2 linked regions of the Sinorhizobium fredii USDA 257 genome follow. Each later gene encodes a partner of the first gene's protein in a complex. Links are inferred from orthologs where the notes say so. Each region holds a gene or a part of one and is shown in the gene's direction. Other genes may lie near its edges.

Region 1 (9,732 bases):
CAGCAGGCCCAGTAATCGCCGCGCGACACATTGGTCTTGCGCCGGTCCCAGGTGACGCGCTTGCCGATCACGTCCGAAATCGGAACGCGGTCGCGGATCTCGTCAAGGAAGGACGGTGACAAGCGCATGGGTACCTCTGGCCAGCTTCCATATAAGCGGCATGGCTGGAGGAAGCCACAGTCCCCTTTGGTATTGCCCGCAATTCACAGGGAGAGGGACGGCTGAACGAAAGCAGCGCGCCCTCAAGGATCGCGCGCAATGGGCTATTTCAACAGTTCCTTGAGGATGCTGGAAGCCTTGGCGAAATCCATCTGGCCGGGATAGCGCTCCTTCAGCACGTTCATGCACTTGCCCATATCACGCAAGCCCTGGGCACCGGTTTCCTGGATGATCGCGACGCAGAGCTCCCGAATCTTCTCCTCCGAAAACTGCTCGGGCAGGAACGCGTTGATGATGGCGATTTCCTGCCGCTCCTGCTCTGCGAGTTCCGGGCGGCCGCCTTGGTCGTAGATGCGGGCCGATTCCTCGCGTTGCTTGATCATCCTGGCGAGGATCTGCATGATTTCATCATCGCTTGCCGGATCCTTGCCCTGACCGCGATTGGCAATATCGCGGTCCTTGATGGCTGCCTGGATCAGCCGAACGGTCGAAGTCCGCCGGGCATCCCTGGCTTTCAGAGCTTCCTTAAGGGCGTTTGCGAATTGCTCGCGCATATCTGTACTCCGTCCCGAAGCCGGCCCCGGCTGCCAGCGTCCGGACCAGCTCGTTTGCCTCGTTGTTGTCGTCGTCTTAAACCAGTGCGGCAGGTACAATCAAACCGAATGCGCAACCGGTTGAATTTTAAGGAACTTTATTTCCCGACAATTCACGGCGGCCGGTTGACCCGATGAGAGCCTTTGTTTATTTTCCGGCACCTGCACGAACATCGGCATGAACCTCTTTCTCGCGGGGCTTCCGCGCGCCATGCCGCATGCAATTTGAAGGGGGCTGAACCGACCGGCTTTAAAGCCGCGCGGTCCGCCGCAACGGGATAGGAACGATGACCGCGACACCCGCATGGACAATCCAGAAACCCACCGCCCTGCTCGTTCTGGCCGACGGCACGGTGATCGAAGGCAAGGGCATCGGCGCAACCGGCAAGGTCCAGGCCGAGGTCTGCTTCAACACGGCGCTGACCGGGTATCAGGAAATCCTGACGGACCCTTCCTATCTCGGCCAGATCGTCACCTTCACCTTCCCGCATATCGGCAATATCGGCGCCAATGATGAGGACATCGAGGATCTGACGCCGGCGGCCCGCCACGGCGCCGTAGGGGTCATCTTCAAGGCCGACATCACCGATCCTTCCAACTATCGCGCCGCCAAGCACCTCGACGCCTGGCTGAAGGCGCGCGGCGTCATCGGGCTTTGCGGCATCGATACGCGGGCGCTGACCGCCTGGATCCGCGAGAACGGCATGCCGAACGCCGTCATCGCCCATGATCCGGCCGGCGTCTTCGACATCGAGACGCTGAAGGCGGAAGCAAAAGCCTGGGGCGGCCTCGAGGGACTCGATCTTGCCAAGGTTGCGACCTCAGGCCAGTCCTATCGCTGGACCGAGAAGCCCTGGGTGTGGAACGAAGGTCACTCGACACTCGGCGAAACCGAAGCCGCCTATCACGTCGTGGCGCTCGACTACGGCGTCAAGCGCAACATCCTGCGCCTTTTCGCCGGCCTCGATTGCCGGGTCACGGTCGTTCCGGCCGAGACGAGCGCTGAGGAAGTCTTGGCCTTGAAACCGGACGGTATCTTCCTTTCGAACGGCCCGGGCGACCCGGCCGCCACCGGCGAATACGCGGTGCCGGTGATCAAGAACCTGCTGAAAAGCGACATACCGGTCTTCGGGATCTGCCTCGGTCACCAGATGCTGGCGCTGGCGCTCGGCGCCAAGACCGAGAAGATGCATCAGGGGCACCACGGCGCCAATCATCCGGTCAAGGACCACACGACCGGCAAGGTCGAGATCGTCTCGATGAACCACGGCTTCGCGGTCGATTCGAAGTCGCTGCCGGAAGGCGTTGAAGAGACTCACGTTTCGCTCTTCGACGGCACCAATTGCGGCCTGCGCGTCAATGGTAAATCGGTTTTCTCGGTCCAGCACCACCCGGAAGCCTCGCCCGGGCCGCAGGACAGTCACTATCTCTTCCGTCGCTTCCTGAACCTCATCCGCGAGAAGAAGGGCGAACCGGCGCTGGCTGAGCGCTGAGCGCACGGTTCCCGAATTGTGATGAAAGGCCCGCCGCGTGTGCGGGCCTTCTGCTTTGTAATATGGCCTAGCAGCCGCATGTCAGCCCTCGCCGAGGCGAGCCGCCAGGAAATCTACGGTCGCGCGCACCGACGGTAGTTGGCCGCGCCTATGCGGCATCAGGATGGTCGTCATCACTTTGCCCGCAGTCCATTCCGGCAGGATTCGGACCAGAGCGCCGCTTGCGATCTCATCCTGGCAAAGCTTGCCGGGCAAGGTGGTAATGCCGAGCCCCGCCATAGCCGCTTCGCGCAGGACGCGGGACTCGTCCGCCACGAAACGTGGCTTTGGTGAAATCTCCACACTCGCCCCATCGGCGTGCTCCATTACCCAGCCGTCCGACGTAAGCGACGTCATCAGGCCGTCGTGCTGTGCCAGATCCGCGGGCTCCAGGGGCATTCCCCGCTGGTGTAAATAGACAGATGCGGCGACAAGCATTTTCGCTTGCGATCCGACGCGGCGCTGGACGAGGCCCGAATCCGGAAGCGGCGCGAAGTGGTCGCGAACGGCAAGGTCAAAGCCTTCCTGAACAATGTCGACGAAGCGGTCGGTCGCGTGCAGGATCACGCGCAGCTTCGGATAGGCGAGCGCGAGTTCGGGCAGCAGCGGCGCCAGCGAGAGCTGAGCCGTCGGTACCGAAGCGGTGATCCTGACCGCACCGCTCGGCTCGGCGAGCCGCCCCTTCACGATATTCTCTGCAGCCTCCGCTTCGATCAGCATTGCTGCCGCATGGCGATAGAAATCCTCACCCGTCTCGGTCACCGAGAAGCGGCGCGATGTCCGATTGATGAGGCGGACGCCAAGGTCCTGTTCGAGGATGGCTAGCCGCTTGCTGAGCGTCGATTTCGGCAGATTGAGCGCCCGCGCCGCCGGGGCAAAGCCTTTATGGTCGACCACGTGGACAAAGAAGGTGAAGTCGTTCAGGTTCGCCATGATCTCTCTATCGTCTGCATATGTGAACGATAGGTCCACATTTTCCCGTCTAGCATAAAGTCGTCCACGAATGCACCTCTACCTCATCGTCTGTTTTGAACGAAGAGGAAGACATCATGACAATCTACCAAGGCAAAAAGGCCGTCGTGATCGGCGGCACGCATGGCATGGGGCTCGCGACCGTCACGCGTCTCGTCGATGGCGGCGCGGACGTGCTCTTGACCGGACGCAACGAGGACAACCTGGCAAGGATCAAGCAGGAGTTCGGCGCACGCGTGCATGCGCTGCGCTCCGATATCGCCGATCTCAACGACATCACCGTGCTCGGCGCGATGGCCGGCCAAAAGCTGGGCGCCATCGATCTGCTGCACGTCAATGCCGGCATCTCGGAACTGGAGACATTCGACAAGGTAAGCGAGGCGTCCTACGACCGTCAGTTTGCGGTCAACACCAGGGGCGCCTTCTTCACCGTGCAGCGGTTGGCACCGCTGATCCGCGAAGGTGGCTCGATTGTGTTTACATCATCGGTCGCCGATGAGGGCGGTCACCCCGGCATGAGCGTCTACAGCGCCACCAAGGCGGCACTCGTCTCCTTCGCTTCCGTACTAGCGGCCGAGCTTCTGCCGCGCCGCATCCGCGTCAACACGGTCAGTCCCGGCTTCGTCGACACCCCGACCAAGGGTGTGGCGGGCTTGAGCGACGCCGAGCGCGCCGAGTTCAAGGCGCTCGGCGACAGCGTGACGCCGATGAGGCGCAATGGCACTGCCGACGAAGTGGCACGCGCCGTTCTGTTCCTCGCCTTCGAGGCCACCTTCACCACCGGGGCAAAGCTCGCCGTCGATGGCGGCCTTGGCCAGAAGCTTTCCGTCGCCTGAGACGATGTCAAGGAGTAACCCATGAGCAGAATTTCCACCCTCGGCACCGGCGCGATGGGCTCCGCGCTTGCCGCAACCCTCATGCGAAACGGTCATTCGGTAACGGTCTGGAACCGCACGCCAGCGCGGGCCGAGCCGCTCACAGCGGCCGGCGCAAGCATTGCGGCAAGCCCGGCGGACGCTGTGGCCGAAGCCGATCTTGTGATTCTTTGCGTCGTCGACTACGCCGCCGCCAGGGCAGTCCTGGAGGAGGCAGAGGGCGCACTCGCTGGCCGCGACCTGGTCAATCTCACCAATGGCACTCCGCGCGATGCGCAGGAACTGGCGGCTTGGGCGACGGCGAAGGGTGCTGCCTATCTCGACGGCGGCATCATGGCGATCCCGCCGATGATCGGCGAGGCCGGAACCTTGATCCTTTACAGCGGCTCGACCGCTCTTTTCGAGCGGCACAAGCCGTCGCTGATCGCGCTCGCCGAAGGCCGCTATCTCGGCGGGGATCCGGGCCGCGCGGCGCTCTATGACCTCGCGCTTCTGTCTGGCATGTACGGCCTCTTCTCGGGCTTCCTGCATGCCGCTGCACTGGTGGCAAGCAGCGGCGACAGGATGACCGATTTTCTAGCGCTTCTCCTGCCATGGCTCGAGGCGATGAGCGGCACCCTCCCCGACCTGGCCGACAAGATCGACAGCGGCCTGCACGACCGCAACGTCGTCTCCAACCTGGCGATGCAGACGGTCGCCCTCGAAAATATTGTCCGCGCGAGCGGCGAACAAGACGTCGCGCCTGACTTCATCGACGTCATGCGAAGGCTTGCTACCAGCCGGGTCGACCAAGGGCATGGCGACGACGACATCTCCGCAGTGGTCGAACTGATCAGGAGGCGGGAATTAGTGTAGACTCAATAAGATAGGGCTTCTTCCTGAATCGACTTGGGCAATTGCCGAATCGATTTCTGAGCATGAAAAAGCCCGCCGGGAACGGCGGGCTTGACGTGTGTTGCTTTGTCCGCGCCGTTACTTGCAGGCGGCGCAGAAACGCTGGACTCGGCGGCAAGCCTCTTCGAGGAGTTCCTCGGAGGTCGCATAGGAGATGCGGAAGTTCGGGCCTAGACCGAAGGCCGAACCGTGCACCACCGCAACGCCTTCCACTTCCAGAAGCTCGGAGACGAAGTCCTCGTCGGTCTCGATGACCTTTCCCGACGGGGCGGTCTTGCCGATCAGCCCGGCGCAGGAGGGATAGACGTAGAAGGCACCTTCCGGCGTCGGGCAGGAAATGCCCTTGGCCTGGTTCAGCATGGAGACGACAAGATCGCGCCGACCCTGGAAGATCTCCTTGTTGCGTGGGATGAAATCCTGCGAGCCGTTCAGCGCCTCCACAGCGGCCCATTGCGCGATCGAGGTGGCGCCCGAGGTCTGCTGGCCCTGGATCATGTCCATCGCCTTGATGAGTTGCAAGGGGCCGGCGGCATAGCCGATGCGCCAGCCGGTCATCGCATAGGCTTTGGAGACGCCGTTCATCGTCAAGGTGCGGTCGTAGAGGCCGGGCTCGACCTCGACCGGCGTTGCGAACTTGAAGTCGCCATAGGTCAGGTGCTCGTACATGTCATCGGTCAGCACCCAGACATGCGGATGTTTCATCAGCACATCCGTCAGCGCCTTGAGTTCGTCATGCGAATAGGCAGCGCCCGAGGGGTTTGATGGCGAGTTGAAGACGAACCACTTGGTCTTCGGCGTGATCGTCTTCTCGAGATCCGCGGCCTTGAGCTTGAAGTTGTTTTCCTGCGTCGCCGAAACGAACACCGGCGTGCCACCGCACAGCGCCACCATCTCCGGATAAGACACCCAGTAGGGAGCCGGGATCACGACTTCATCGCCCGGGTTAAGGGTCGCCATGAAGGCGTTGAAAAGAATCTGCTTTCCGCCGGTGCCGACGATCGTCTGCGCGGCGGTGTAATCGAGATTGTTCTCGCGCTTGAACTTCTTCGCGATCGCCTCGCGCAGTTCCGGAATGCCGGAGACCGGCGTGTACTTCGTTTCGCCGCGATTGATCGCGTCGATCGCCGCCATCTTGATGTTGTCCGGCGTGTCGAAATCCGGCTCCCCGGCTCCGAGGCCGATGACGTCGCGGCCTTTCGCCTTCAACTCGCGGGCTTTCTGCGAAACGGCAATGGTGGCGGAGGGCTTTACACGAGAAAGGGCATCAGCAAGGAAGGCCATGGTGTGAGGTCCTGATCGTTTCGAAACGGGGCGTGAGGCGCTACGGAACGGAGGATCGGGCTCCATAGCGGTTAGGTCTATGTCGAAAGACGCAGGGCCTTGCAAGCGTTCGACGCAGAAAAACGGCGGCCAGGCCGTGCAAAATGCGTCACCATGACAAAGTTTCATCAATACGATCACGAGCTTCGATGGAAGGCGGGCACCTGTCCGTTCGCGCAGGCTCCCAGCCTGGGGTAATTTCGCCTCGCCGGGGTTCCCGCGGCCCAACGCGAAGGGTTTCCGCCCGCAGCATCGTCGACACCCTTTATCTCGGAAATCCCGCGATTCTCACGCGTTTACCCACCGCCCTTGTTTCGCCACAATAACTGTCGCAGAGCGCCCCAATTCCGTCCCGCAAGAGCCGATATCCAGGCGTCTTCTCATCTGACGCGAAATGCACTGGCATCGTGGGGGTGTGCTATGTTTCTCGATGACGAAATCGCTTCGACGCGAACGGGCCGTAACGAGGCGCGCTGGGGATTTTTTCTCGCGCTTGCGGCGCTCGCAGTCTGCATGGTGATGATCTTCGGTCTGGTGGTCGAGACGGCGGCCCAGGCGGCCGAGGGCAAGTTCGAACAATCCGCTGGCGCCGACGCGAAGTTTGCGATGCTGATCGTTGCCGACCCTGCCCCGGCTGCCCCCACCGCACGGGCGGGTCTTGATCAACCGCAGACGAGGACGGAAGCTGGCCGGCAGATGCTCGCCGGAGCGACGCTGCTTGCAGCGGCGCTCACGGCCGCCACCACTTTCGTCGTCGGGCGTCGCCAGATCGCCGCGTTCAGCAGGGCGAGAAGCAGACGCCATGGCCGATGACGGAGACGATCTGCCTGAGCAGCGCGCCGGTTTCCTTGCCCGGTTGTCGGCCACCGAGACGATCATCGTGGCGATCATCGCCATGATTGCCCTTGCGGGCCTGTTGCTGGTCGGCAAAGGCTTTTACATGAAGGCCAAGGCTGAGCTCTTCGCCGCGGAGAAGCACGCGGCGAAGAATGTGGTCGGTTAGGACCAACAGGCGTTGGACGTCACGCTCACGCCGCTCACACCCACGATAAAGCCGTTTTGATCGGATTTGACTTGAAGCGGAGGCGGCTGCGCACCAGTTTCTCCCCAATCGATTATGAGCAGCCAAGCCTGGCTGAGCAGGCTTGCCGGCCGAGCATAGGAGCGTCGAAGCGCAATGCGGCCCGTGCGTTGGACAAAAACCAAGTCGAGCAAGAGCCGCGCGGCATTGATCATGGCCGTTCTGCCTCTGGCCACCGCCTTATTCCTGTCCGCCGCTCTCCCTGCCGCTGCACAACAGGCTCGGGAATTCCAGGCACAGACGGGGACGGTCCTCATCGAGACACTCGCAGGCGGGCTTCAGTATCCCTGGGCGGTCGAAGTCATGCCTGACGGCGCGCTGATCGTGACCGAGCGGCCAGGACGCCTCCGCATCCTCCGCGACGGCAAGCTCTCGCCCGCGATCAAAGGTGTTCCGGACGTCGCCGAGCATGGCCAGGGTGGGCTGCTCGACGTCGCACTCGACCCGCAGTTTTCTACGAACCGCGCCCTTTACCTCACCCTGTCGGCGCGCGGCGACGGCGGTTACGGCACCGTTCTCGTGCGCGCGACGCTCTCCGACGACGAGCAGAGGCTGACGGACGTGAAGGAAATCTTCCGGATGGACCGGTTCACGCGGGGCGGCCAGCATTTTGGCTCGCGCATCGCCATCGACCGCGATGGCAGCCTTTTCTTCGGCATCGGCGACCGAGGCGATCGTGATCGGGCCCAGGACCCGCGTGACCATGCCGGCGCAATCCTGCATATCAATGCCGATGGCTCCATCCCGGCTTCCAACCCCTATCGCGGCGGTACCGAAGGCCGAGCCGAGATCTGGTCCAAAGGACACCGCAATCCCCAGGGCATCACCTTCGATCCGGCAGACGGCAAGCTCCTGACCGTCGAGCATGGGTCGCGCGGCGGCGATGAGGTGAACAATCCACAGCCGGGCAAGAATTATGGTTGGCCTGTGATCACCTACGGAAAAGACTATTCCGGCGCGGAGATCGGCGAAGGCACCGCCAAGGAGGGAATGGAGCAGCCTCTCTATCACTGGGATCCCTCAATCGCCCCCGGCGCGATCGCGGTCTATCGCGGCAATATGTTTCCCGAATGGAACGGCAACCTGCTGATCGCCGCGCTGAAATACCAGTTGCTGGCGCGGCTCGAGCGTGACGACACCGGGGCGATCACTTCCGAGGAACGGCTGTTCGATGGCGAATTCGGCCGCATCCGCGATGTGATCGTCGCACCGGACGGCGCGCTGCTCATGGTGACCGACGAGCCTAATGGCGTCGTTCTGCGGGTCTCGAAGGCGCCGACCCAATGAAGTCCTACTTCAGAGCGACGACCTGATTTCCTTTCGGAACATGAACTTCAACCCGGACCACACCGCGTCCACCGCACAGACCTTCACGTCGATGAGGCCGAGCGGCAGGAATATCTCCCGAAGGGCATCCTCGGTAAGCGTGGTGGCAACGCCGGAAGCGCGTTTCGGCCAGGATATCCAGAGCATCCCACCGGGCCTCAGCCGGTCGGCCAAGGCGGCCGCCTGCGCCTCTAGCCTAGACCTCTCGGTATTGAAGCTATGAATGTAATCGAAGCGACGCGACGCCGCACCCTCGATCGCCGTGGCGAGGTAGGTGAATCCAGGAAAAGCGGCAATCTCCTGCAGATGGGGCGGCACATCGAGAAGCAGCGCCACCTGCCCGTCGCGCAGGCCGAGCTTCTTCTCGAGCGGCGTGCCGGAGTAGCCCGCTAGGCTCATATTCGCCACCGATCCGATCGTCACGCCACATTCCATTCCGCGCTTCGGAAAGCGACGATGAGACTTGCCCGACAAAAACGCAACTGGTAGAGCGGCGGTGCAATCACGGGGCGAAGCTGCTTTGTATTGCTTTCCGTCCATTCGCTCGCGCCGGAGCCTTCCGTGACTCGCATCCAGGCCAATCTGTTCCTGCTGTTTTCCGGCGCGATCTGGGGAGCCGGCTTCGTCGCCCAGTCGACGGCGATGGCGGCAATCGGTCCGCTCTGGTTCATCGGCCTGCGGTTCGCAATCGCCACGCTCGTGGCGCTGCCGCTGGCGCTTATCGAGACCCGGCGGGCCACATCGCCGCTGCCGCGCGGGGCGATGCGCAATTTCATCTTTATCGGGTTGGCGCTGTTTGGCGGCGCATTGACGCAACAGTTCGGGCTGCTCACCACCACTGTCACCAATTCCGGCTTCCTGACCGGGCTTTACGTTATCTTCGTCCCTGCCCTTACGGTCGTCTTTCTGCGTCGACGGCCGCACTGGATCATCTGGCCAGCTGCGCTGATGGCAAGTTTCGGCATCTTTCTCTTGAGCGG
Region 2 (10,898 bases), 640 kb from region 1 along the record:
CGAAATCGACCGGCTCATTTCAAGGCGCGTGACCCTCGACGCGGCCCCGGATATCATTGCCAATCCAGCCCTCCCGGGAGAGGTTAAAGTGCTGGTGATCCCGTCTTCCTAGAAGGCCGCGCACGTCAGCGAAAATCGATTGCTGACGTCCCCCTTGATCGGCGCACAAATATCTTCGCTTTATTGTCGATTCCGGAATTTTCGGGGTTCCGCTGGCACAGACATTTGCCTATAAGCCGCTTCTAGCCTGAAAACACCATTCATTGCGCACCCGGCCGGCGATCTCCCAGCTCGGCCGGTTTTTCGCGCAGCCAGAAAACGGATGAGAACCATGCCGAAGCGCCAAGATATCAAATCGATCCTCATCATCGGCGCGGGGCCGATCGTGATCGGCCAGGCATGTGAATTCGACTACTCCGGCACCCAGGCTTGCAAGGCTCTTAAAGAGGAAGGTTACCGCGTCATCCTCGTCAACTCCAATCCGGCGACGATCATGACCGATCCCGGGCTTGCGGATGCGACCTATGTCGAGCCGATCACCCCCGAGGTCGTCGCCAAGATCATTGCCAAGGAGCGCCCCGACGCGCTGCTGCCGACCATGGGCGGCCAGACGGCATTGAATACGGCGCTTTCCCTGCGGCGGATGGGCGTCCTCGATCGTTACAATGTCGAGATGATCGGCGCCAAGCCAGAGGCGATCGACAAGGCCGAAGACCGCGCCCTTTTCCGCGAGGCGATGGCCAAGATCGGGCTCGAGACGCCGAAGTCGCGGCTGGCGAACGCCACCGACATCAAGGAGCAGGACCGCAAGGCGCACGAGGCGGAGCGCGCCGCGCTCAAGGCCAAGTTCTCCGGTGCCGAACTGGACACCGCCCTCGACGATCTCGAAAACAGGTGGAATCTCGGCGAAGGCGACCGCAAGCAGCGCTACGTGAACCATGCGATGGCGATCGCCGCCCAGGCGCTCGACGATGTCGGCCTTCCGGCAATCATCCGGCCCTCCTTCACGCTCGGCGGCACGGGCGGCGGCATCGCCTACAACCGCTCGGAATTCTTCGAGATCATCGGTGGTGGTCTCGATGCCTCGCCGACCACCGAAGTCCTGATCGAGGAGTCGGTGCTCGGCTGGAAGGAGTATGAAATGGAAGTCGTCCGCGACAAGGCGGACAATTGCATCATCATCTGCTCGATCGAAAACATCGACCCGATGGGCGTCCACACGGGCGATTCCATCACCGTCGCGCCGGCGCTGACGCTGACCGACAAGGAATATCAGATCATGCGCAACGCCTCGATCGCGGTTCTGCGCGAAATCGGCGTTGAAACCGGCGGATCGAACGTGCAGTTCGCGGTCAATCCGGAAAACGGCCGCCTGGTCGTCATCGAGATGAACCCGCGCGTCTCGCGCTCGTCGGCGCTCGCCTCCAAGGCGACAGGTTTTCCGATCGCCAAGATCGCCGCCAAGCTTGCCATCGGCTATACGCTCGACGAGCTGGAGAACGACATCACCGGGGGAGCCACGCCTGCCTCCTTCGAACCGTCGATCGACTATGTCGTCACCAAGATCCCGCGCTTCGCCTTCGAGAAGTTCCCCGGCGCCGAGCCGACGCTGACCACCGCGATGAAATCGGTCGGCGAAGTGATGGCGATCGGCCGCACTTTTGCGGAATCGCTGCAGAAGGCGCTTCGCGGGCTTGAAACCGGGCTGACCGGCCTCGACGAGATCGAAGTTCCGGATTTCGACGAGAACGGTGACGGCCGCAACGCCATTCGCGCCGCGATCGGCATCCCGACCCCCGACCGCCTGCGCATGGTCGCCCAGGCGCTGCGCCTAGGCATGACCGAGGCGGAAGTGCACGAGTCCTGCAAGATCGATCCCTGGTTCATCGCCCAGTTCAAGGCGATCGTCGACATGGAGGCCCGCATCCGCGAACACGGCCTGCCGCAGGATGCCGAAAACCTCAGAATGCTGAAGGCGATGGGCTTCTCGGACGCCCGGCTTGCGACGCTGACCGGCAAGCGCCCGAAGGAAGTGGCGGAGCTGCGCAATGCGCTGAACGTCCGCCCGGTCTACAAGCGCATCGATACCTGCGCGGCGGAGTTCGCTTCGCCGACCGCCTACATGTATTCGACCTATGAAACGCCGTTCGTCGGCGCTGCCCGCTCCGAGGCACAGGTCTCCGATCGCAAGAAGGTCGTCATTCTCGGCGGCGGCCCGAACCGGATCGGCCAGGGCATCGAATTTGATTATTGCTGCTGCCACGCGGCCTTCGCCTTGAAGGACGCCGGTTATGAAGCGATCATGATCAACTGCAACCCGGAAACCGTTTCGACCGACTACGACACCTCCGACCGGCTCTATTTCGAGCCGCTGACGGCCGAAGACGTGATCGAGATCATGCGGGCCGAACAGGAAAACGGCACCTTGCACGGCGTAATCGTGCAGTTCGGCGGCCAGACGCCGCTGAAGCTTGCGGAAGCGCTGGAGAAGAACGGCATCCCGATCCTCGGCACGGCACCTGACGCGATCGATCTTGCCGAAGACCGCGACCGCTTCCAGAAGCTCTTGATGAAGCTCGACCTCAACCAGCCGCGCAACGGCATCGCCTACTCCGTCGAACAGGCCCGTCTCGTCGCTGGCGAAATCGGCTTTCCGCTGGTCGTGCGGCCGTCTTACGTTCTCGGCGGCCGCGCCATGCAGATCATCCATTCGGAAAGCATGCTGCAGAGCTACCTGCTCGACACCGTTCCCGGACTCGTGCCGGAAGACATCAAGCAGCGCTATCCGAACGACAAGACCGGCCAGATCAACACGCTGCTCGGCAAGAACCCGCTGCTCTTCGACAGCTATCTGACGAATGCGATCGAAGTGGATGTCGATTGCTTGTGCGACGGCAAGGATGTCTTCGTTTCCGGTATCATGGAGCATATCGAGGAGGCGGGCATTCACTCTGGCGACTCGGCCTGCTCGCTGCCGGTGCACTCGCTCGACAACGACCTGGTGGACGAACTCGAGCGTCAGACGGCAGCGCTTGCCAAGGCACTGAACGTCGGCGGATTGATGAACGTGCAGTTCGCCATCAAGGACGGCACGATCTACGTGCTCGAAGTTAATCCGCGCGCCTCCCGCACGGTCCCGTTCGTCGCCAAGACGATCGGGGCGCCGATTGCGAAAATCGCCGCACGGGTGATGGCCGGGGAAACTCTGGATGACGCGATTGCCGCCTATGGGAAGAAGCCGGATCCGCGCAATCTGAAGCACATTGCCGTCAAGGAAGCCGTGTTTCCCTTCGCCCGGTTCCCCGGCGTCGACACGCTGCTCGGTCCCGAAATGCGCTCGACCGGCGAAGTGATCGGCCTCGATACCGACTATGCGCTGGCTTTCGCCAAGTCCCAGCTCGGCGCCGGCGTCGACCTGCCGCGCGACGGAACCGTCTTCGTCTCGGTGCGCGACGAGGACAAGGCACGCGTGCTGCCGGCCATCCGCGTTCTCGTGGACATCGGATTCAAAGTCATGGCAACCGGCGGCACGGCCCGGTTCCTGGCCGAGCATGGCATTACCGCCACCAAGGTGAACAAGGTGCTCGAGGGCCGGCCGCACGTCGAAGACGCCATTCGCAACCGCCAGATCCAGCTCGTCATCAACACAACGGATGGCAACAAGGCGATCTCCGACTCGAAGTCGCTCCGCCGTGCGACCCTGATGCAGAAGGTTCCCTATTATACGACCATGGCCGGAGCCGAGGCAGCGGCACACGCCATCAAGGCGCTGAAGGCCGGGAGCCTCGAGGTGCGTCCGCTGCAGAGCTATTTCGAGGCTTGACGAATGCCTGATAGCGCATCTGTTTTCCGGTGCGCCATTGCGCGTCAATTCTCGTTAGATATCTGAATGCAACCTGAACGTTTGCTTCAGGCTGCATTCGGATGCGCCGTGGTTCCATGCCACCCGTCAGCAAAGCCGCAATCAACGGCAACGCGCGAAGCGGGGCCACGACGTGCAACTCTATTTTTTCGATCTCCGCTGGGGCGATGAACGCTTCATCGATGAGGATGGCATCGTCCATTTCGACGAGGGTTCGGCGCTTTATTACGCTCGGCGCATTGCCGACAAGATCGGCCGTGATGCGGACTATGGATCGCTGAAGGTGGAGGTACGCTCGAGCGAGGGTAAACTGCTCGCGACCGTCGCGCCATCCGAAGGCCGCGGCCACGAGCAGTTTGCTTTCATTGGCAGGCGTCGTCCAGGCGACGCCTCCCTGAGAATGCCGTCCTCTCCGCCGTGACTGGAGCTCTCACTTGAGCGTGGCGGCTGAAGGTGCCTGCCGCGACAAGCTTAGCGTGCTGACGGCAAAGAAGACCGATGCGACGGCAATCACGCAAGCGAGTGCAAACACGGCAAGCAACGACAAAGACAACACATTGTCGCTGGCGCCTTCATCGAAGCCGAATGCATTGGCGGTTGCGCCGAAAGCGGCAGCTCCGATCGCGTAGCCGGCCGATTGCAGCGTCGGCAGTAGCGCCGAGATCTTGTCGCGTTCCTCTCTGGTCGACACGTCCATCAGGAACTGGCTGAGCGTTCCCCAACTGATCCCGAAGCCTGCACCGATCGCCACCTGCCCGATGAAGACGAGCCGGTGCTCGCCGCTGCCGACGGCGAGTGTCAGCCCGACGAGACCAAGGCAGAGGATCAGCGGTCCCGTCCACATCAGCCGAATGCGAAATGCATGCGAGGGCAGACTGGCGACCACAATTGCTGTTGCACTCCAGGACATGGCCATTAAGGCGCTGGAAAAGCCGGCGGCTGTTGGTCCGAAGTCCCACAGCTGCTGCATGGAATAGACGAGATAGACGGAACCGGATGCCTGGGCCAGCGGCATCAACAGAACGACCCAGAGGCCGGTGCCAAGTGCGGTGCGGAGCGAGAACGCACCGGACGGCAGAATGGAATGCGGCGATCTGCGGTCGGACCGGATCGCAATTATGAAAACTGCGAGTGCCATCATGAGCAAAACCGCCATCACATAACCCTTGCTGGCGGTGTTGGAGAGCGAGATCAGCAAGATCCCGAGGCCGAAAGCGACAAGTCGCGGCAATGGAACGGCGCCCGCCGCTACCGTGCGTTGCTTCGGCTGACCGACGATCGCAATGACGAGGGCGATGAAGACCGCCACGGCCGGTATGTTGACGAAGAAGGCGGCGCGCCACGACCAGTATTCCGTGAGTAGCCCGGAGATCAGCGGTCCGGCAAAGGCTGCAGAAGCCCAGACGATCGCTTCCGCCCCGAAGACCTTGGGAACGAGCCGCGGCGGAAAAAGCTCCGGTATCAGTGCGTAGCAAACCCCGGCAATGATGCCCTCGCCCAGTCCCTGCAGCAGCCTGCCGGCGAGCACTTGCGGCATTCCGGTCGCCAAGGTCGCTATGACGGTGCCTGTGGCGAAGACAAGCGCTGCAGCGATGAGCGTATTGCGCGCACCGAATCGGGCTTTCTGATTGGCCGCCAGGGCGCCGCCGATGATGGCGAAGACGAGGTAGAGGGTGAAGGCCCAGGACAGCAAGGCTGCGCCACCGAACTCCTCGACCGCCGTCGGCAAGGCCGTCGAAATGAAGAATTCGTTGAAAGCAAAGAGCGCGACGCCGAGGCACAATGTCACGGTCGCGGCGAGATGATCCCTCCGTAGCAACTCGCTCCAGCGTCCCTCGCCTTCCCTGTGCCTTGTCACGCTGGAGATCCTCGGGTTCTCTTCGGCTACACTCATAGATTGGTTCCGATCGTTTGTTCATGGAACCAGCATTGATACAACCTCAAGTGCTGTTGAGGTAAAGAGGCCTTTTGCAAGTGACCGCTTATTGCGAGAAGCTCAAGGTCGTATGCGGCCTTGGCCGCCCGTGGACAGTCGCGAAAAATCTGGCTTTCGCAGTTCCGTTTCTGTTATAAGAACGGTTCGGATGTTTCGGACGGTTCCGGTGCTTTTGCACCGGGGACCGTTTTCTTTTGCGTCGATGCCGCCGGGAGGTGGCGCCGCGCGCTTGGTAAAGGACAATGAAATGGTCGACAAAGTTCCGATGACCCAGGGTGGATTCGCCAATCTGCAGGAGGAACTGCGCTGGCGCCAGCAGGAAGAACGCCCGCGAATCATCGAAGCGATCGCCGAGGCGCGTGCCCATGGGGACCTGTCGGAAAATGCCGAGTACCATGCCGCCAAGGAGGCCCAGAGCCACAACGAGGGCCGCGTTTCCGAGCTCGAAGATCTGATCGCCCGGGCCGAGGTCATCGATCTGTCGAAGATGTCCGGCTCGAAGATCAAGTTCGGCGCGAGGGTCAAGCTCGTCGACGAGGACACTGAGGAAGAAAAGACCTACCAGATCGTCGGAGACCAGGAAGCTGACGTCAAGGCTGGCCGGATCTCGATCTCGTCGCCGATCGCCCGCGCGCTGATCGGCAAGGAAGTCGGAGACTCGATCGAAGTGAACGCACCGGGTGGCTCCAAGGCCTACGAGATCCTCGCCGTTCAGTGGGGCTGAGCGCCCGATCCCACGGCCGAAACGCGCGAACGCGGCAGAGGCCGAACAGGGCCTCGCCATTCCACCCAGGGCGCGGCGTTCGCTCCGCCCCCCTCTCCCCCAAACAACTGATTGCTAGCGGCGCAAGGAGAGCGCTCACGTGGCCGATATTCGGGACATCGAGATTATTGCGCCCAATTTCAAGCGACGGCTCTCCGGCGTCACTTCGACGATCATCCAGCTTGTTCCCGTTCAGCGCAACCTCGGGCAGAAGATCGCGGTCCTCGGGCTCGGGCTGCCCACGAGTCTGCCATCGATCCGGTTTCGCGACCTGATCCAGCTGTGGCGGACGCCGAAAGGCCGCCGCTGCCGCGTCTGGCATGCGCGCCGCAATGTCGAAATGCTGCCGGCAATCCTGCTGCGCGACCTGCTGCGCATGAAGATCCGGATCGTCTTCACCTCCGCCTCGCAGCGGCGGCATACCGGGTGGAGCAAGTTCCTCATCGGCCGGATGGATGCGGTGATCGCCACCAGCGCCAAGACCGCCGCCTATCTGGCGGTGCCGAGCACTGTCATCCTGCACGGTATCGACACCAAACGTTTCCACCCGCCGGTCGACAAGGCGGCAGCGAAGCGTGGGCTCGATCTCGATCCGTCCAGGAAATACGTCGGCTGCTTCGGCCGTGTCCGCCACCAGAAGGGAACCGACCTTTTCGTCGACAGCATGATCGCCCTTTTGCCCGGCCGGCCCGAATGGGGTGCGATCGTCGCCGGACGCGCCACGGGCCCTCACCTCGCCTTCGAGGCTGAATTGAAGGACCGGGTCGCCAAGGCGGGGCTCGCCGATCGCCTGTTGTTCGTCGGCGAGCACACGAATATTCCCGATTGGTATCGCGCCCTCGATCTCTTTGTCGCGCCGCAGCGCTGGGAAGGCTTCGGTCTGACGCCACTCGAGGCGATGGCGAGCGGCGTGCCGGTCGTGGCAAGTGACGTCGGCGCCTTTTCGGAACTGATCGCAGAAGGGCCGGACGAAACCGGGCTCATCATTCCGGCCGGCAATCTCGAAGCGATGGTCGATGGCGCCGCCACCTTCATGGACGACCTGCCCCGCCTTGCGGCTGCCGCCGCGAACGGTCTGGCGCGTGCGTCCAGAGATTTCGCTATCGAGGGCGAAGCTCGGGCAATCGGCGCGATCTACGACCGTCTGATGCGCTGACGCTGAAGCTTACCGTTTCGAGGCGAATAGCGTCAGATAGGCGTCGGTGATCGCCTCCTTGGAGAAATGACTGACCAGCGTCTGATGTCCCCGTTCGGCGAGTGCGGCGCCCAAGCTGCGATCGTCGGCAATCCGCTCGATCGCGCGGGCGAACCCATCGGCATCGCCGATGTCGACCATCAGGCCGTTCTCGCCATCGCGCATGAACCATTGCGGCCCTTCGGAGCGACTCGAGACGACTGGCGTTCCCTGGGCCCAGGCTTCCAGGATGACATTGCCGAGCGGTTCGTGGTTCGAAGCCATGACGAAAATATCGGCCGCCGCGAGGAAGCGTCTCGTGTCCTTCTGCCAGCCGGCGAAGCGGACCCTTTGGCTGACGCCGAGATCGGTTGCGAGCTTGTGGAGGTTTTCCCCCTCCTCGCCATCGCCCAGCAGCCAAAGGTAAGCGCCCGGCACTTTGGCAACGGCCTCGATGAGTGTGTGGAAGCCCTTGCGTTCCACAAAACGGCCCATCGACATGACGACGGGCGCGCCCTCCGGCGTGTCGAGCGTCGCCCGGCTTATAGGTTCGACACGTTCGGTGCTGGTGAAATTCGAAATGATCTCGACATCCCGCTTCCAGCCGAGCTTGCGGACATGCTCGGCAATGCCCGGCGTATTGCAGACAATGCAGTCCGTGTTGTGAAAATAGTCGAGGCGAGGCGGATAGTCGCCGAGCCGGGAAATCTTGATGCACCGCTTATAAGGCGGCATCAGTTGGCTGGCGCGCGGTGCCCAGGCCATGAGGGCGTCCGGCCTGTCGCGCTGCGCCATCTGCATCACCTTGCGCGGCAGAAGCAGGCGATCCAGAGACAAGTTCCGGAAATGGCTTTCCGTTATCCTGGTCGAACCTTCGATTTCGGGGCGCCACGGGCGGTGGGGCCGGATAACCGCTGTCTGCTCGACGCCGCGTTCGGCAAGCGCCTTGACGAGGTGGACAAAGAAACGTTCCGCGCCGCCGTCTTTTCCGAAATGGAAGTGCATCACTTTCATCGCTGCGCCGCACCTTTTGCGAAGAGCTCGAGATAGGCGTCGGTGATCGCCTTCTCGGAAAAGCGCGTCTGCAGTGTTTCGCGGCCGCCGGCACTCAGTCTTTCGCGTAGCACCGGATCGTCCCGCAGCCTGCGAATCGCGTTCGCGAGGCCCTCGTCGTCGGCGCAGTCCACCATCAAGGCGTCGCGCTCATGCGTCATCACCCAGGAAGGCCCTTCGGCCCGTGCCGCAATAGTCGGTTTGCCGGCGCCCCAGCCCTCGAAACACACGTTGCCGAGAGGCTCATGCGACGAATTGATCGCGAAAGCGTCACCGGCAGCGAGGTAACCATAGGCATTGGTCTGCCAGCCGGGAAAGCGGACACGCTCGCGTATTCCCAGTTTGTCGGTCAACGCCTCAAGCTCATCCCGTTCCGGCCCGTCGCCGAGCAGCCAAAGATAAACACCCTCGACCTTCTGGATGGCGCGAAGCAGCCCGTCGAAGCCCTTGCGTTTGACGAAACGCCCCATGCCGACTACGACGAATGCTTCGGCGGGCGTTTGCATCTCCGATCGCGCGACCGGCGCGACGGGTGTGGCACGCGTGAAATTCGCGATCACCTCGATATCACGGCGCCATCCGAATTCCCGCACCTTGGCGGCGATGTCCGGGGTGATGCAGACCAATGTCTCGACATTGGTGTAGTAACCAAGATGCTCCGGATAGTCGCCGAGACGAGAAATCCGTAAGGCGTTCTTGTAGGAAGGCATGAAGCGGCTGGCGCGCAACTGCCAGGCCATGATGACATCGGGCCGGAACTCCCTCAGGATGCGCGACATCCGCCACTGCAGGAAAAATCGCGACAGCGAAAGCCGGCGGAAGACGCCCTCGTAGACCTGCGCGCTCCGCTCGATCTCGCTGCGCCAGCTACGCCCGGGCCGGATCAGCACGCGCTGCTCGACACCCCTGTCATGCAGGGCGTTGACCAGGTTCACGAAGAACCGTTCCGCGCCGCCTTCCTTGCCGAAATGAATATGCATGACTTTCATGGGTCACCTTTTCCGGGCATTAGCGGGAAAGCGCATCGTCGATGTTTGGCCGCGCCTTCAGCGCATGCCGCTGATAGACCTTGGCAGCAGTCAGGAACGCGTAGACTGCTCCGGTCATCGCTTCGATGAAGCCGGGAAAGCCGCAGCGCCACAGGCCGTTTCGGAAGTAGAGCCGGTAGAAATAGAGCGGTGGACTAAACAGCAGCTTGTACGGCCGCGCTGCCTTGCCCTCCGCCATCTGCTGATCCGCTTTCAGCGTCGAATACTTGTTCTCCTTGAGGATCTGCTCGTCGATGATCAGCGGCCGATAATGCAGCAGGCTGCCGGAACGGGCTGCGCCCACCTTGCCGTCCGGAACGATCCCTTCATGCACCTTCTGGCCAAGATCATAGCGGCCGCGGCCGTTGCGGATCAGGCGAAGATTGCGCCGTTCTTGCACTTTTTCGGGCGTGTAGCCGTAGCCGATCAGATAGGGGCGGCGCGCCACCCGCCAGCCGACGATGTCGGCCGGGGCGTTCAAGAGCGAAGGCAACAGAGCCTTGAGCGGTTCGTCGAACCGCTCGTCCGCGTCGATATTGAAGCACCAGGGCTGGCCGCACTGCTCGAGGGCGAATTGCTTCTGCCCGGCATAGCCACGCCATGGTTCGTACATGAACCGGATGGGCCAGCCCTTGTCGATATAGGATTGCACCAGCGCCGCCGTCCCGTCGGTGGAGCCGGAATCGACGATGACGATCTCCGCGCATTGTTCGAGGCTCTCGATGCAATTGCCGAGATAAGCCTCCTCGTTCAAGCAGATGATGAAAGCGGACAGGGGAAGCTTTGGCGTCATGGAGATCCTCTGACCGGCCGCGACCGGCAGCCTGCGTGGCGCGAAAGGGCTCTTGTCGAGCGAGTTTCAAGCTCCGCTTCCCAGTTTCGCCCAGATTGATTGACAACGGCGATGCTTCGCTAGATCTCCACCTGGCAGGCGTCCTTCACTTGGCGGATCGTCAGCATCGTCCGTACTGTATCGACATTGTCCGTCGCAGTGAGCTCTTCAATAACGAAATCCTGAAAGGCCGCAAGGTTCTCGGCGACGCACTGAAGCAGAAAGTCCGATTCACCCGAGACCATCCAGG

What was found.
Region 2: the proteins of carA (region 1) and carB are in contact, whole or in part, in a solved structure (PDB 1KEE), measured with the Escherichia coli proteins. The link is inferred for Sinorhizobium fredii USDA 257 from one-to-one orthologs.

The regions. Positions count from the first base shown.
Region 1 is NC_018000.1:4,819,790-4,829,521, forward strand. Bases 286-3,142 are described here. They hold carA (glutamine-hydrolyzing carbamoyl-phosphate synthase small subunit), read left to right. Parts: upstream 286-1,039; coding sequence 1,040-2,245; downstream 2,246-3,142. Other genes in these bases: USDA257_RS22610 (GatB/YqeY domain-containing protein), read right to left, coding at 286-713; USDA257_RS22620 (LysR substrate-binding domain-containing protein), read right to left, coding at 2,327-3,142. Outside these bases: dnaG (DNA primase), read right to left, coding at 1-128; more of USDA257_RS22610, read right to left, coding at 264-285; more of USDA257_RS22620, read right to left, coding at 3,143-3,217; USDA257_RS22625 (SDR family oxidoreductase), read left to right, coding at 3,334-4,092; USDA257_RS22630 (NAD(P)-dependent oxidoreductase), read left to right, coding at 4,114-4,986; USDA257_RS22635 (pyridoxal phosphate-dependent aminotransferase), read right to left, coding at 5,104-6,306; USDA257_RS22640 (hypothetical protein), read left to right, coding at 6,766-7,158; USDA257_RS22645 (hypothetical protein), read left to right, coding at 7,148-7,348; USDA257_RS36960 (hypothetical protein), read right to left, coding at 7,345-7,581; USDA257_RS22650 (PQQ-dependent sugar dehydrogenase), read left to right, coding at 7,523-8,713; USDA257_RS22655 (hypothetical protein), read right to left, coding at 8,723-9,151; USDA257_RS22660 (DMT family transporter), read left to right, coding at 9,314-9,732. UniProt on the Escherichia coli protein: Small subunit of the glutamine-dependent carbamoyl phosphate synthetase (CPSase).
Region 2 is NC_018000.1:4,173,946-4,184,843, reverse strand. Bases 1-4,023 are described here. They hold carB (carbamoyl-phosphate synthase large subunit), read left to right. Parts: upstream 1-331; coding sequence 332-3,823; downstream 3,824-4,023. Other genes in these bases: USDA257_RS19500 (DUF6894 family protein), read left to right, coding at 3,996-4,023; USDA257_RS19510 (zinc-dependent alcohol dehydrogenase family protein), read left to right, coding at 1-112. Outside these bases: more of USDA257_RS19500, read left to right, coding at 4,024-4,283; USDA257_RS19495 (MFS transporter), read right to left, coding at 4,293-5,756; transcription elongation factor GreA, read left to right, coding at 6,046-6,522; USDA257_RS19485 (glycosyltransferase family 4 protein), read left to right, coding at 6,662-7,717; USDA257_RS19480 (glycosyltransferase), read right to left, coding at 7,727-8,749; USDA257_RS19475 (glycosyltransferase), read right to left, coding at 8,746-9,777; USDA257_RS19470 (glycosyltransferase family 2 protein), read right to left, coding at 9,797-10,609; USDA257_RS19465 (Lrp/AsnC family transcriptional regulator), read right to left, coding at 10,729-10,898. UniProt on the Escherichia coli protein: Large subunit of the glutamine-dependent carbamoyl phosphate synthetase (CPSase).